DNA from 3 places in the Shinella sedimenti genome. Region 1 is predicted to be linked to each of the others. Evidence: riboswitches for the same ligand, from Rfam matches in the RefSeq annotation. Region 1 holds a riboswitch; each other region holds the start of a gene.
The links. A riboswitch is a leader RNA that binds a small molecule or an ion and turns the genes downstream of it on or off. The one in region 1 is predicted to bind cobalamin.

Region 1 (4,208 bases):
AGGTCCGGGCGCGCGAACTGCGCGAACAGGTCCTGGAATCGCGCATGGTCGTCGATATCGAAATCGAGATCGCGGCCCATGCTGTCCATCACGGGATTGGGGGGATGCAGATAGCCGAGCGGCACATGGTATTTCGGGATCGGCGTGTTGGCCGAATGGGTACGCCGCGAGCGGATGAGGTGCGGCAGGAGATGGGTGTGCGGCCCCGGCGGCGAGACGCCGCCGGTATCCGGGCCGCCGATCTTCTGGAACACCTCGATGCGGCCGAGTCGGGTCAGCGCGACGCGGTGCGGATGCGCCTTCATGATGGCCGCCGTCGCCGGATTGTGCGGATCGAACAGGCTGCGGCCGATCTGCGCCCGCAGGATGGCAAGCAGCGCGGGATCGTCGGTGCGGATACAGAAATCGCTTTGCGGCAGGGCAAGGCCGAGATCGAAGAGGATGGCCGCCCGGTCCGTCACGCGCACGGCTTCCGTATCCGGGCCGAGTTCGGTCAGCGCCTTGCGACCGTTCATCGCCGCGTCTCGCTGCGGCAGGCACAGCGCCACACCATGACTCCAGCGCTGCGGCCGGCAGCTCAGCGCCTCGTAGGCGACGGGCACGATCTGCCCGACCGTATCGGCATCGAGCCGGATGGCGCCGCGCGGTGTGGCGCGTACGAAAAGCGACGGAGCATCGGCCTGCAGATACTCGCCCGGGTCCTGGTGGAATTCCGCAACGGCGCCATACGACCCCATGCTCCACCCTGCCCGCCGGTCGATGAGATGATCGATCAGGACATCCCTGATATCCGCCATGGTTTCCTCCTTCTCGAATGAACGCCGCGAACCCGGCTTCGGAAAGCGAGGCCGCGACATTGCATCGGTTTGGACCGCGCCGGCCGTCTAGAGGCGGCCGGCGCGGTACCGGTTTTTCAGGCGGCCTTGAGCAGGTCGCCGTGCGGGTCGAGCACGAACTTCGTCGCCGCGCCCTGGTCGAAGCTCTCGTAGCCCTGCACGGCATCGTCGAGCGAGATGATCTTCGCGTTGACGATATCGGCGATGGGCAGGCGGTCGTGCAGGATGGCCTGCATGAGCTGCCGGTTGTACTTGAGAACAGGCGTCTGGCCGGTGTGGAAGGACTGCGCCTTCGCCCAGCCGAGGCCGAAGCGCAGCGACAGGCTGCCCTGCTTGGCCGCGCTGTCGACAGCGCCCGGATCTTCCGTGACATAGAGGCCGGGAATGCCGATAGAGCCGGCGGCGCGGGTGATCTCCATCATCTGGTTCAGCACGATGGCCGGCTGCTCGCCGCCCGCATGGCCACGGGCCTCGAAGCCGACGGCGTCGATGGCGCTGTCCACCTCGTTCGTTCCAACGACCTCGGCGATCATGTCACCAAGGCGGTCGCTCTTGGAAAGGTCGATCGGCTCGAAGCCCACCCGGGCGGCGTGCGCCAGACGGTCCTTGTTGAAATCGCCGATCATCACGACCGCCGCGCCGAGAATGCGCGCGGATGCGGCCGCCGCAAGCCCGACCGGGCCGGCACCCGCCACATAGACTGTCGAGCCGACGCCGACACCGGCCTTCACCGCGCCGTGGAAGCCCGTCGGCAGGATGTCGGAGAGCATGGTGAGGTCGCGGATCTTCGACATGGCCTTGTCGCGATCCGGGAACTTCAACAGGTTGAAGTCGGCATAGGGGATCGTGACGTAGCGGGCCTGGCCGCCGATCCAGCCGCCCATGTCGACATAGCCATAGGCACCGCCCGCCCGCGACGGATTGACGGTGAGGCACACACCGGTGTCCTGCGACTTGCAGCAACGGCAGCGCCCGCAGGCCACGTTGAACGGCACCGAGACGATGTCGCCGATCTGCAGCATCTCGACGTCGATACCCTTCTCGATGACCTCGCCGGTGATCTCGTGGCCGAGGACGAGGCCGGGCATGGCCGTCGTGCGGCCGCGCACCATGTGCTGGTCGGAGCCGCAGATATTCGTCGAGATCACCTTGAGGATCACGCCGTGTTCGATACGGCGGCCGTCGGGGGCCTCCAGCTTCGGGTCGTCGATGTCGCGGACCTCGACCTTGCCGGGTCGCATATAGACGACGCCTCTGTTCCTGCTCATGTCTGTCTCCTCCTGGGTTTTGCCTCGTCCGGCCCGCCTAGCGCGCGCCGGATCCTCTCGGAACGATCGCGCAGGCCAACGGGCGGAGCGCGGAACGTCGCTCGACGAAGGATGGAGAGGAGAAGGAAACGGGCCTTTCGAGAGGACGCCGTTCACCTCTCGATCGCCCACCGCAATCGGCCGAGTCATCGTTTCAGGGCTGGTTTCCGGGCTTCGGAACTGTCCTTTCGGACGCTGCCGGCACCTTCCCGGCCGACTGGCCAGTGGTGTTTGCCGGAGCTTTCGTTCCGCTACCGTTGCGGGGGCAGCACCGGCATTCGACCGGCTTCCCAATTATCCGTCCCGACATGGTGGGGACGGCACCCTGTACGCACACAGCAAACCATCTGGCGGGCCAAAGGACCCTCGGGAATACGACATCGACGGCACCCCGAACGACATGCCGTTGAAGGACATCCCAAGGCTCAGAAATCCCAGTCGTCGTCCTCAGTCGCGACCGCTTTGCCGATGACATAGGACGAACCGGAGCCGGAGAAGAAGTCGTGGTTTTCATCGGCATTCGGCGACAGCGCCGAGAGGATCGCCGGATTGACCTTGCAGGCTTCCGGCGGGAACAGCGCCTCGTAGCCGAGGTTCATCAGCGCCTTGTTGCCATTGTAGTGCAGGAACTTCTTGACGTCCTCGCTGAGGCCGACGCCGTCATAGAGCTCTTCGGTATAGCGGGCCTCATTGTCATAGAGCTCCAGCAGCAGATCGAAGGCAAAGTCCTTGATTTCCTGCTGCTTGTCAGCGCTCAAGCGCTCGACGGCGCGCTGGAACTTGTAGCCGATATAATAGCCGTGCACGGCCTCGTCGCGGATGATGAGGCGAATCATGTCGGCGGTGTTGGTGAGCTTGGCGCGGCTCGACCAGTACATCGGCAGATAGAAGCCGGAATAGAACAGGAAGCTTTCCAGGAAGACTGAGGCGACCTTCTTCTTCAAGGGATCGCCGGAACCGTACTGCTCCATGATCAGCGCCGATTTCCGTTGCAGGAACTCGTTTTCCTCCGACCAGCGATAGGCGTCGTCCACATCGGGCGTCAGGCAGAGCGTCGAGAAGATCGAGGAATAGGAGCGCGCGTGCACAGCCTCCATGAAGGAGATGTTGGAAAGAACCGCTTCCTCATGCGGCGTGGCCGAATCCTCCATCAGCCTGACGGAGCCGACGCCGTTCTGGATCGTGTCGAGCAGGGTAAGCCCGGTGAAGACGCGGATGGTGAGCTTCTGCTCTTCCGGCTTCAGCGTCGCCCAGGAGGGAATGTCGTTGGACAACGGCACCTTTTCCGGCAGCCAGAAATTGCCGGTCAGGCGGTTCCAGACCTCCAGGTCCTTGTCGTCCTCGATGCGGTTCCAGTTGATGGCGCGCACGGCGGCGGCAGCCTTTGGCGCCTTGGTCTTCACTTGGATATTCATGGTCTTCCCCGAAATCACAGCGCGCACGAGACACAGCCCTGCACTTCCGTGCCGGACAGGGCCATCTGGCGAAGGCGGATGTAGTAGATGGTCTTGATGCCCTTCTTCCAGGCGTAGATCTGCGCCCGGTTGATGTCGCGTGTCGTCGCGGTGTCGCGGAAGAACAGCGTCAGCGACAGGCCCTGATCGACATGCTGGGTGGCCGCCGCATAGGTGTCGATGATTTTCTCCGGGCCGATCTCATAGGCGTCCTGATAGTAATCCAAGTTGTCGTTCGTCATGAAGGCGGCGGGATAGTAGACGCGGCCGATCTTACCTTCCTTGCGGATCTCGATCTTTGAAACGATCGGATGGATCGAGGAGGTCGAGTGGTTGATATAGGAGATCGAACCGGTCGGCGGCACGGCCTGGAGGTTCTGGTTGTAGAGCCCGCCTTCCATGACGGCCGACTTCAGTTCCTGCCAGTCTCCCTGCGTCGGGATGTGGATGCCGGCCTCTTCGAAGATGCCGCGCACCTTTTCCGTCGCGGGCAGCCATTCCTGCTCGGTATATTTGTCGAAATACTCGCCCGAAGCATATTTCGAGTTCTCGAAGCCCTTGAAGCTCACGCCCTTCTCGACAGCCAGCCGGTTGGAGGCGCGGATGGCGTG
Region 2 (4,208 bases), on a different contig from region 1:
AAACGGAAATGGCTCCGGAAAAGATGGTGCGCAACAGCGACGCCCGTTCCCTGCAATACGATGTGCCGCTCGAGGGCTACGAGATCCATCTCGGCCGAACGACGGGGCCGGACGCCCTTCGTCCCCCCGTCAGCATAGACGGCCGGCCGGACGGCGCCGTCTCGCCGGACGGCCGCGTGATGGGGACCTACCTGCACGGCCTTCTCTCCAGCGATGCCTACCGCGCGCGGCTGCTTGCCGATTTCGGCATCGAGGGCGGCGGCTTCGATTACCGGGCGGGCGTCGATGCAGCACTCGACGGCGTGGCGGCCGAGCTTGCGGCCGTGCTAGACCCGCGCTGGCTCGACAGCATTCTGGGGATCCGCTGATTAAACCGCCCGCCTGAAACGTTCTGCCATCGGGTTTCTCCACCACCGGTTACCGCAGCACCAAAGTTGCGCCTGATTTCGGTGCAAGGAGGAACGTGATCATGCCCGCCTTGCGGGTGCCGATGCCGTAGTGCGATCCGAAAGGGTGATTTTGATGGGTTCTGGACCTCTTGCTCGATCTGTTCTGGTGGGCCTCGTCGGGCTGTCGCTCGCCGGCTTTCCGGTGGCCGCCTTCGCCCAGACGGCAAAGGAAACCACCAATGCCGGCAAGCGCTGGGAGGAGGAGTTCGGCTTCTGGCAGAAAGCATCTTCCGGCAGCGATATAACGCAGTTCGAAAACTACCTGAAACAGTATCCCAACGGCACGTTCGCCTCGATGGCGCGGCTGCGCATCGCAGAATTGAAGGCTGCCGGCAACGCGAATCCGGCTGCAACCGCCTCCGACGATGCCGCCGTAAAGGCCAAGGCCGATGAGGCGAAGGCCGCAGAAGAGTCGAAGCGTGACGCCGACGCCGAGAAGGCCAAGGCGGACGACGCACGCAAGGCTGCTGATGCCGAGAAGGCGAAGGCCGAGGCGAAGAAGGCCGAGGAAGCCGCCGCCGCGGCTCGCAAGCTTGCTTCCGAAAAGGCAGCCGCCGAGGAAAAGGCGAAGACCGAAGCCGCAGCCGCTGAAAAGGCGCGGGCAGACGAATCCGCCCGCCTCAAGGCGGAGGCAGACAGGAAGGCGGCTGATGAACGCAAGCTGGCAGCGGAAAAGGCTGCCGAAGCCGAGCGCGTGAAGAAGGAAGCCGCCGCTGCCGAAAAGGCGAAGGCGGACGAGGCAGCGCGTGTGCAGGCCGAGGCAGAGCGCCGCAAGGCCGACGAGGCCGCCGCCGCACAGAAGGCGCGCGCCGAGGCCGAGGCAAACGCCCGCGCGGCCGAAGCGGCGGCCGCGCGTGCCGAAGACGCCAAGCGGCTGGAAGCGGAAAAAGCTGCGGCTGCCGAAAAGGCCCGGCTGGAGCAGGAGGCTGCGGCCGCCCGCAAGCTGGCCGATGAAAAGACCCGGGAGCTTGAGCGCCTGAAGGCCGAGGCCGCCAAGGCTGCGGCGGAAGCCGAGGCGAAGGCCGCCGAAGCCGCCCGCCTTGCCGCCGAGGCAAAGAAGCGGGCCGCGGAGGCCGAGGCCGCCCAGAAGCGCGCGACCACCAGCGGCCCGGCGACGGCAACGCGCGACAGCGCGGAGGCCGAGAGGCTTGCTGCGGCAAAGCGCGAGGAAGACACGTTCCAGAAGGCGGTGGTCGCGGGGTCGCGGCAGGCTTTCCAGGCCTATCTCGATGTCTATCCGCGCGGCCGTTATGCATCCGATGCGCGCGAGCGTATGGCCGCGATTGCGACCAAACCGGTGCCGAAGGCCGAAGCCGAGCGCATGGTGGAGGAACGCCCCGTCGTCGATCCACGCGAAGCCTATATGGAACGCTCGACGCGGGTGCAGGCGCAGCGCTGGCTGAGCGCGCTCGGCTACAGCACCTACGGCGCCGACGGCGTTTTCGGTCCGCGCACCCGCGCGGCGATCGCCGCATGGCAGGGCGCGTCGGGCTACCGCGCCGACGGCTATCTTTCGCGCCGGCAGTTCGCCGCGCTTCGGCAGGCCGCGCAGTTCGCCCAGGCACGCCAGACCAGCCGCGAGCGCCGCTACCAGCGGGACTACGACGTGCTCGAGGGTCCGGTCGACGGCTATTATGACGGTCCCTACTACAGCGATGACGGCTACTACCGCCGGCGCGGCGGCGTGGTGATCATCCCCGGCTATTGAGTTTGGGACGGCCGGCCGGCGTTTTCGGCACAGGCCATGCCGCTGGCTGTCGATTGACTTGTCGGGGCCGGCGGCATAATCATCCGACTATTGGATGGTTCTCTGGTCCGGAAACGGACCGGGGAGTAAATGGGAATGTGATACGGTGGACCCATTCAGGGCGCTGCAATCACGGCCGACCCCGCGACTGTAGAGTGGCGAGGAACGCCCATCCGGCCGATGTTCGGCGTGCTTGGACGAGGCAATGGTGCCTTGTTCGGCAGACCGGACACAGGACGGAAAAGCCACTGGGTGGCATCGCGATCAACCGGGCCCGGACGCCTCTTTTTCTACGAATCGTCCACCTTTCGCGATGCACTGCCCGGGAAGGCGAGGGCATTCCGTGGGCGTAAAAACGCCCGACGCCGCGAGCCAGGAAACCTGCCAGCCAATGAGGGCATATTGCCCGACCTGGGGAGGGGCTTCCCCGATGCCTGCACGGAGGTTGTCATGGCTGTTTCCAATACGTCTTCTATCACTCTTTCGGCGAGCGATCGCCTCATCGCGGGCGTTCTCGCGCTGCTCTTGGGCGGGTTCCTCGTCTTCGGCGCCGGCCTTGCGAATTCGGCCGTGCTGCACGATACCGCGCACGATACGCGTCACTCCTACGGCTTTCCTTGCCACTAAGGAGTTTCCGACATGATCGTTCGTTATCTCCTGGCCGCCCTGGTGGCCGGGCTCTTCTCTGGCGTCCTGATGACAGCCGCCCAGGAAGCCCGCGTCGTGCCGCTCATCCTGCACGCCGAAGAATTCGAAGGCGGCGATGAGGCCGCGCCTGCAGCCGAAGGCACCACGCCGACCACCGAAGGCGCTGCTGCGACACATGAGCATTCGTCTCTGGGGGCCGTCCTCCTGGACATGGCGTCGTCGCTTTCGCCTGTCTCGGTCGCTTATGCGCATGACGGCGAGGACCACGAAGAGGGTGGCATCATGTTCGGCATGAGCCGGTTCTCCGGCACGCTGCTCGCCAATCTCGTTACCGGCGCCGGCTTTGCCTTGCTCCTTGCCGGTTTCAGCCTCGTGTCCGGCCATCCCATCACGGTCGCCAATGGCGCGCTGTGGGGGGCGGCCGGCTGGCTTGCCGTGCATATGCTCCCGGCCATCGGCCTGCCGCCGGAACTGCCGGGCTTCCCGGCTGCGGACCTGACCCAGCGTCAGATCTGGTGGATTGCGGCGGTTGTGCTGTCGGCAGCGGGTCTCTACCTGCTGTTTCTCAAGCCGGGCATCGTCGCCAAGATTGCCGGTCTCGTTCTGATTGCCGCGCCGCAGGTCTATGGTGCGCCGCAGCCGTCGGATATTTCGAGCGCCGTTCCGGCCGTTCTCGGTGCGGAGTTCGCCGTCGCGGCCCTTGCCACGACGCTGTTCTTCTGGATCGTGCTCGGCCTTTCCCTCGGCTTTGCCAACGAAAAGATCGCAAAGGCTGCCTGATATGACGCTGAAATCGCCCGGAGCCGTCCTGGTTCTGGGCGGTGCGCGTTCCGGAAAATCCGCTTTTGCCGAAAGGCTGGTCGTCGAGACCGGCCTTTCGCGTCATTATATTGCCACCGGCCGCGCCTGGGATGACGAGATGCGCGAGCGCATCGCCAGACACCGGGAAGACCGTGGAGACGGCTGGGAAACGCATGAGGAACCGCTTGCGCTCGCGGCCCGGATCGCCGATGTGGCGCGTGCGGATCGTGCGGTCCTCGTGGATTGTCTGACCCTCTGGCTCACCAATCTGATGCTGGAGGAGCGGGACATCGCGGAAGAATTTGCCGTCCTTTTATCGGCCATCAAGGGCGCGCCGGGCCGCCTGATCTTCGTCTCGAACGAGGTCGGCCTGGGCATCGTGCCTGAAAACCGCATGGCGCGCGACTTTCGCGACCATGCCGGGCGGCTCCACCAGCAGGTGGCGGCGCTTGTACCGGAAGTGTATTTCGTTGCGGCCGGACTGCCGCTGAAAATGAAGGGTTGAGCCATGCTGCAACAGAAGATCCCCGCCACCGTCATCACCGGCTTTCTCGGGGCCGGCA
Region 3 (4,208 bases), on a different contig from region 1:
CGTTTCGACATGCTCTAAGATCGATAGGGATCGTTACCGTGAAGCGACGCAGCCGCTTCCTGTTTGCCGTCGCAACCGGCCTGTCGCTTCTTTCTTCCGGCGGCACGGCGGCGGCGGACGTGTGCCAGCGCCTCAAGGCGGAACTGGCGAGCCTGCCCAAGGTCGTGGTCGATACCTCGAACGCCCGCAAATATGCGTCCGCCATCGCACGCCAGAACATCCAGCTGAGGCAAGCGAAAAGCGATCAGCGCCGCCTGCGCTGCTCCAGCGGCAGCATCATCGTGATCGGCGGCGCCAATGCCGATGCCTGCGCCACGCTCGCCACCGTCATCGGCAAGATGGAGCAGAACCTCCAGATCCTCGACAGCAAGCGGCGTGAGCTGTCGGGCGGCGGCGCGTCGAAGGCCAGACGCAACCGGCTGATCTCCTCGCTGGAGACCGAGGGCTGCAACGATGCGAAGGTGACGCCTGTTGCCGCAACCGAGCGTCTGCGCACGCTCGACGAAACGCGCACCCTGCCGCTGGGAACCGCGCCCGAAGGCAGCGACCGGCTGCAGTTGCGCTCGCTGGGCGGGAATGCCGGCCATGGCAACCTGCGCACCGTATGCGTGCGCACCTGCGACGGCGGTTTCTTCCCGATTTCCTCCAACGCCTCGCCGATGGACTTCCGCCGCGACCAGCAGGTCTGCGCGATGATGTGCCCACAGACCGAGACGGAACTCTATTACCACGCGATGGGGCGCGGACAGGAAACCGAGCAGATGACCTCCACGGTCAGCGGCCGCACCTATGTTGAATTGCAGAACGCCTTTGCCTACCGCACGCGCGACCTTTCCAAGCCCGGCGCCTGCGGCTGCAACCTCTCGGCTTACTATCAGGAGATGATCAAGCGCGAAAAGGCGGCACGCGGCGAGATGACGACGGAAACCGCACCGGATGGCGGCTCCGGCTCCGTAACCACCATCCAGACGCAGCCACGCAAGGACGAGGCAAAGGTTTCGGCCAAGGCGGAGGAGCGTGATTACGACCCGTCCAAGCACAAGGTGCGCACGGTCGGCCCGGCCTTCCTGCCGGAAAATGAATCCGCAATCGACCTCGGCCGTCCCGCAGGCGCCGACGTCAACTGATGTCCGGCCAGCGCTCTTCGAAGACCAGGTCCTCCAGTGGCAGACGCTGCCGCCAGCCCTTCACGGCCAGCTCCGGTTCGCCATAGAGCTGCTCGACGAAACCAACGCATAGCCAGGCGACGATCTCGATATGATTGGGGATGCCAAGGATCGTGCGGATATCGCTGTCGTGGAAGATGCTGACCCAGCCGACGCCCACCCCTTCCGCGCGCGCCGCAAGCCAGAGGTTCTGTACGGCGCAAACGGTGGAATAGACGTCCATGCGCGGATTGTGCGTTCGCCCCAGCACGACGGACCCTGCCCGCGTCGGATCGCAGGTCACGCAGATGGAAAGCGGCGCCTTCAGAATGCCCTCGAGCTTCAGCGCACGATAGCGTTCTTGCTGCTCGCCCGAAAACATCGCCTCCGCCTCCGCATTGGCCTTGAGAAAAGCCGCATGCACCGCCTGACGGGTCAGCAGATTGCGCACGAGAAGGAAGTTCCATGGCTGCATGAAACCGACCGACGGTGCGTTGTGTGCCGCCTGCAGCAGCCGCCGAACCAGATCGTCCGGTAAGGGATCAGGCAGGAACTGGTCGCGCACGTCGCGGCGCGTTTCGATGGCGCGGTAGACGGCCTGCTTTTCCTCATGCGGAAAAGCGCCCGCCCGGACCAGAAGGTCCAACGGTTCGGTTCGCATCGTCATCTCCCCAACAATGCGCAAAACCTGCCGCCGTCCGCGCGGTTCGGTCTATCTTGCCAGGCCGGTCTTCTGACTTCGGTTCACACGACTTCGAACTGCCTTCCCGGTTGAACAACCAGTGGCAAAACCCTGAATCGATTCAAGGTTTTAGAGTGAAGCCATCCCCGTCACAGCGTTGGGCACGTACCGGATCTGGGTCTCCCCGCACCGGTTTCCCGATTCTCCCGCAAGCGGGCACCTGACGTCCGGATTGTGCACGACACGACTGCGTGATCAAGTCCGCGTGTTCAAAACGCTGTTGTCGCCTCAGCCGTTATCGACCACTTTCTTGAGGGGCTGTGCCTTCAGACGGGCCTTGCGGTTCTTGTCGGCGAGTTCGGCGCCGGAAAAGGCCAGAAGCTTGCAGAGCTGGTTGTGACCATACGACTTCAGATCGAAGTTCGGTTGACACGCGTTCAAGGTCTTCATGAGGTCCGGCAGCGCAACCCATGGACCATCCAGCGGCGGCGCCTCGACGAAAATGCGTTGCAGGAGTTCACTCTTTAACGCGCGGCGAACATCTGGCGCCTGTATTGCAACAGTCTTTTCGGTGATTTTCACCGGCGCTGGACTTGGGTCGGGCTTTACAGCGCCGATGGTCCTGAAGACGTCAAAAGCCGTCTGAAACCGGCTCGAGGCCTTTGAGCACGCCATTCCAACGGCGATCTTGCCAGCGCGCCGAATTCGCATTGCCAACTGGGTGAAGTCGCTATCGGCGGTGGCGAGGCAGAACACATCCACTTGCCCCGAATGAAGTTCGTCCATGGCATCGATCACCATGGCGATATCAGCGCCGTTCTTGCCATTCGCCCCGGCCACGGTCTGCCGGGACGTGAGGGCGTGAAGTGCGGCGGCATCCAGCCACGGCTTGAGGGATGAATTCGAGAAGTCTCCATAGATACGGCGATCAAGCAGCAGGCCGTGCTTCGTCGCTTCTTCGATAAGCGTGGCGGCGGCGCGCGAAGGCACGTTCTCTGCATCGATAAAAAGGACAGCCCTGCGTTGCGCCATACCCACTCCCCGAGAAGGAATGCATATTAGCACTGACCTCTCTGTCTGCAATCAGAGAGGTTACATTTCGATCGCACAGGTTAACGCACAACTACCAGACGCAGAAAGACCGCCAGTACCGCGCCCCTCATCCCCGGTCGCGGAAGCGGTTGGTGATGGGGTAGCGGCGGTCGCGGCCGAAATTCTTGCGGGTGATCTTGACGCCGGGCGCGGACTGGCGGCGCTTGTATTCAGCGATGTAGAGCAGGTGCTCGATCCGGTGGACGGTTGCCGCGTCGTGGCCGCGCGCCACAATCTCCTCCGTGCCCATCTCCAACTCGACGAGGCATTCGAGAATGTCGTCAAGAACAGGATAGGGCGGCAGGGAATCCTGGTCGGTCTGATTGGGCCGCAGCTCGGCCGACGGCGCCTTGTCGATGATATTGTGCGGGATTACCTCACCCGTCGGCCCCAGCGCGCCGGGCGGCACATACTGGTTGCGCCAGCGCGACAGCGCATAGACCTGCATTTTGTAGAGGTCCTTGATGGGGTTGAAACCGCCGTTCATGTCGCCGTAGAGCGTGGCATAGCCGACCGACATTTCCGACTTGTTGCCCGTCGTGACCACCATCGAGCCGAACTTGTTGGAAATCGCCATCAGGATCGTGCCGCGCGTGCGGCTCTGGAGGTTTTCCTCGGTGATGCCTTCCTCGGTGCCCTCGAAGGTCTCTGACAGCGCGGAAAGGAAGCCGGTCACGGGTGCCTCGATCGGCACGATGTCGTAACGGCAACCCAGCGCCTTGGCGCAATCGGCAGCATCCTTCAGAGAATCCTCCGAAGTGTAACGGTAGGGCAGCATCACACAGCGCACGCGCTCCTCGCCCAGCGCATCGACGGCGATGGCCGCGCAGATCGCCGAATCGATGCCGCCGGACAGGCCGAGCACGACGTTCTTGAAGCCGTTCTTGTTGACGTAGTCGCGGAAGCCGAGAAGGCAGGCGCGGTAATCCGCCTCCTCGCGCTCGGGAATGCGCGACATCGGGCCGCTGTCGCAGACCCATCCGCCGCCCTGCCGCTTCCAGGTCGTGAGCGCGATGGTTTCCTCGAACTGGCTCATCTGGAAGGCCAGCGTCTTGTCGGCGTTGAAGGCGAAGCTTGCGCCGTCGAAAACAAGCTCGTCCTGCCCGCCGAGCTGGTTGGCATAGAGCAGCGGAAGGCCGGTCTCGATGACCTGCTTCAGCACGACCTGGTGGCGGATATCGACCTTGCCGCGATAATAGGGCGAGCCGTTCGGCGACAGCAGGATTTCCGCGCCGCTTTCCGCCAGCGTCTCGCAGACGCCGAGTTCGCCCCAGATGTCCTCGCAGATC

Region 2: linked by a shared signal. The riboswitch ahead of MKI86_RS06185 (CbtB domain-containing protein) and the one ahead of fdhA (formaldehyde dehydrogenase, glutathione-independent) in region 1 are both predicted to bind cobalamin.
Region 3: linked by a shared signal. The riboswitch ahead of bluB (5,6-dimethylbenzimidazole synthase) and the one ahead of fdhA (formaldehyde dehydrogenase, glutathione-independent) in region 1 are both predicted to bind cobalamin.

The regions. Positions count from the first base shown of each region.
Region 1 is NZ_JAKVIN010000001.1:807,941-812,148, forward strand. Features, by position in the region: gene MKI86_RS04070 (DUF6925 family protein) at 1-797, opposite strand, end outside; gene fdhA (formaldehyde dehydrogenase, glutathione-independent) at 914-2,104, opposite strand; cobalamin riboswitch at 2,285-2,486, opposite strand; gene nrdF (class 1b ribonucleoside-diphosphate reductase subunit beta) at 2,569-3,558, opposite strand; gene nrdE (class 1b ribonucleoside-diphosphate reductase subunit alpha) at 3,573-4,208, opposite strand, start outside.
Region 2 is NZ_JAKVIN010000002.1:422,862-427,069, forward strand. Features, by position in the region: gene MKI86_RS06175 (cobyric acid synthase) at 1-368, shown strand, start outside; gene MKI86_RS06180 (peptidoglycan-binding domain-containing protein) at 523-2,157, shown strand; cobalamin riboswitch at 2,236-2,599, shown strand; gene MKI86_RS06185 (CbtB domain-containing protein) at 2,647-2,823, shown strand; gene MKI86_RS06190 (CbtA family protein) at 2,836-3,624, shown strand; gene cobU (bifunctional adenosylcobinamide kinase/adenosylcobinamide-phosphate guanylyltransferase) at 3,626-4,150, shown strand; gene cobW (cobalamin biosynthesis protein CobW) at 4,154-4,208, shown strand, end outside.
Region 3 is NZ_JAKVIN010000002.1:538,537-542,744, reverse strand. Features, by position in the region: gene MKI86_RS06750 (DUF2865 domain-containing protein) at 39-1,127, shown strand; gene bluB (5,6-dimethylbenzimidazole synthase) at 1,120-1,806, opposite strand; cobalamin riboswitch at 1,852-2,066, opposite strand; gene MKI86_RS06740 (NYN domain-containing protein) at 2,116-2,859, opposite strand; gene MKI86_RS06735 (NAD+ synthase) at 2,987-4,208, opposite strand, start outside.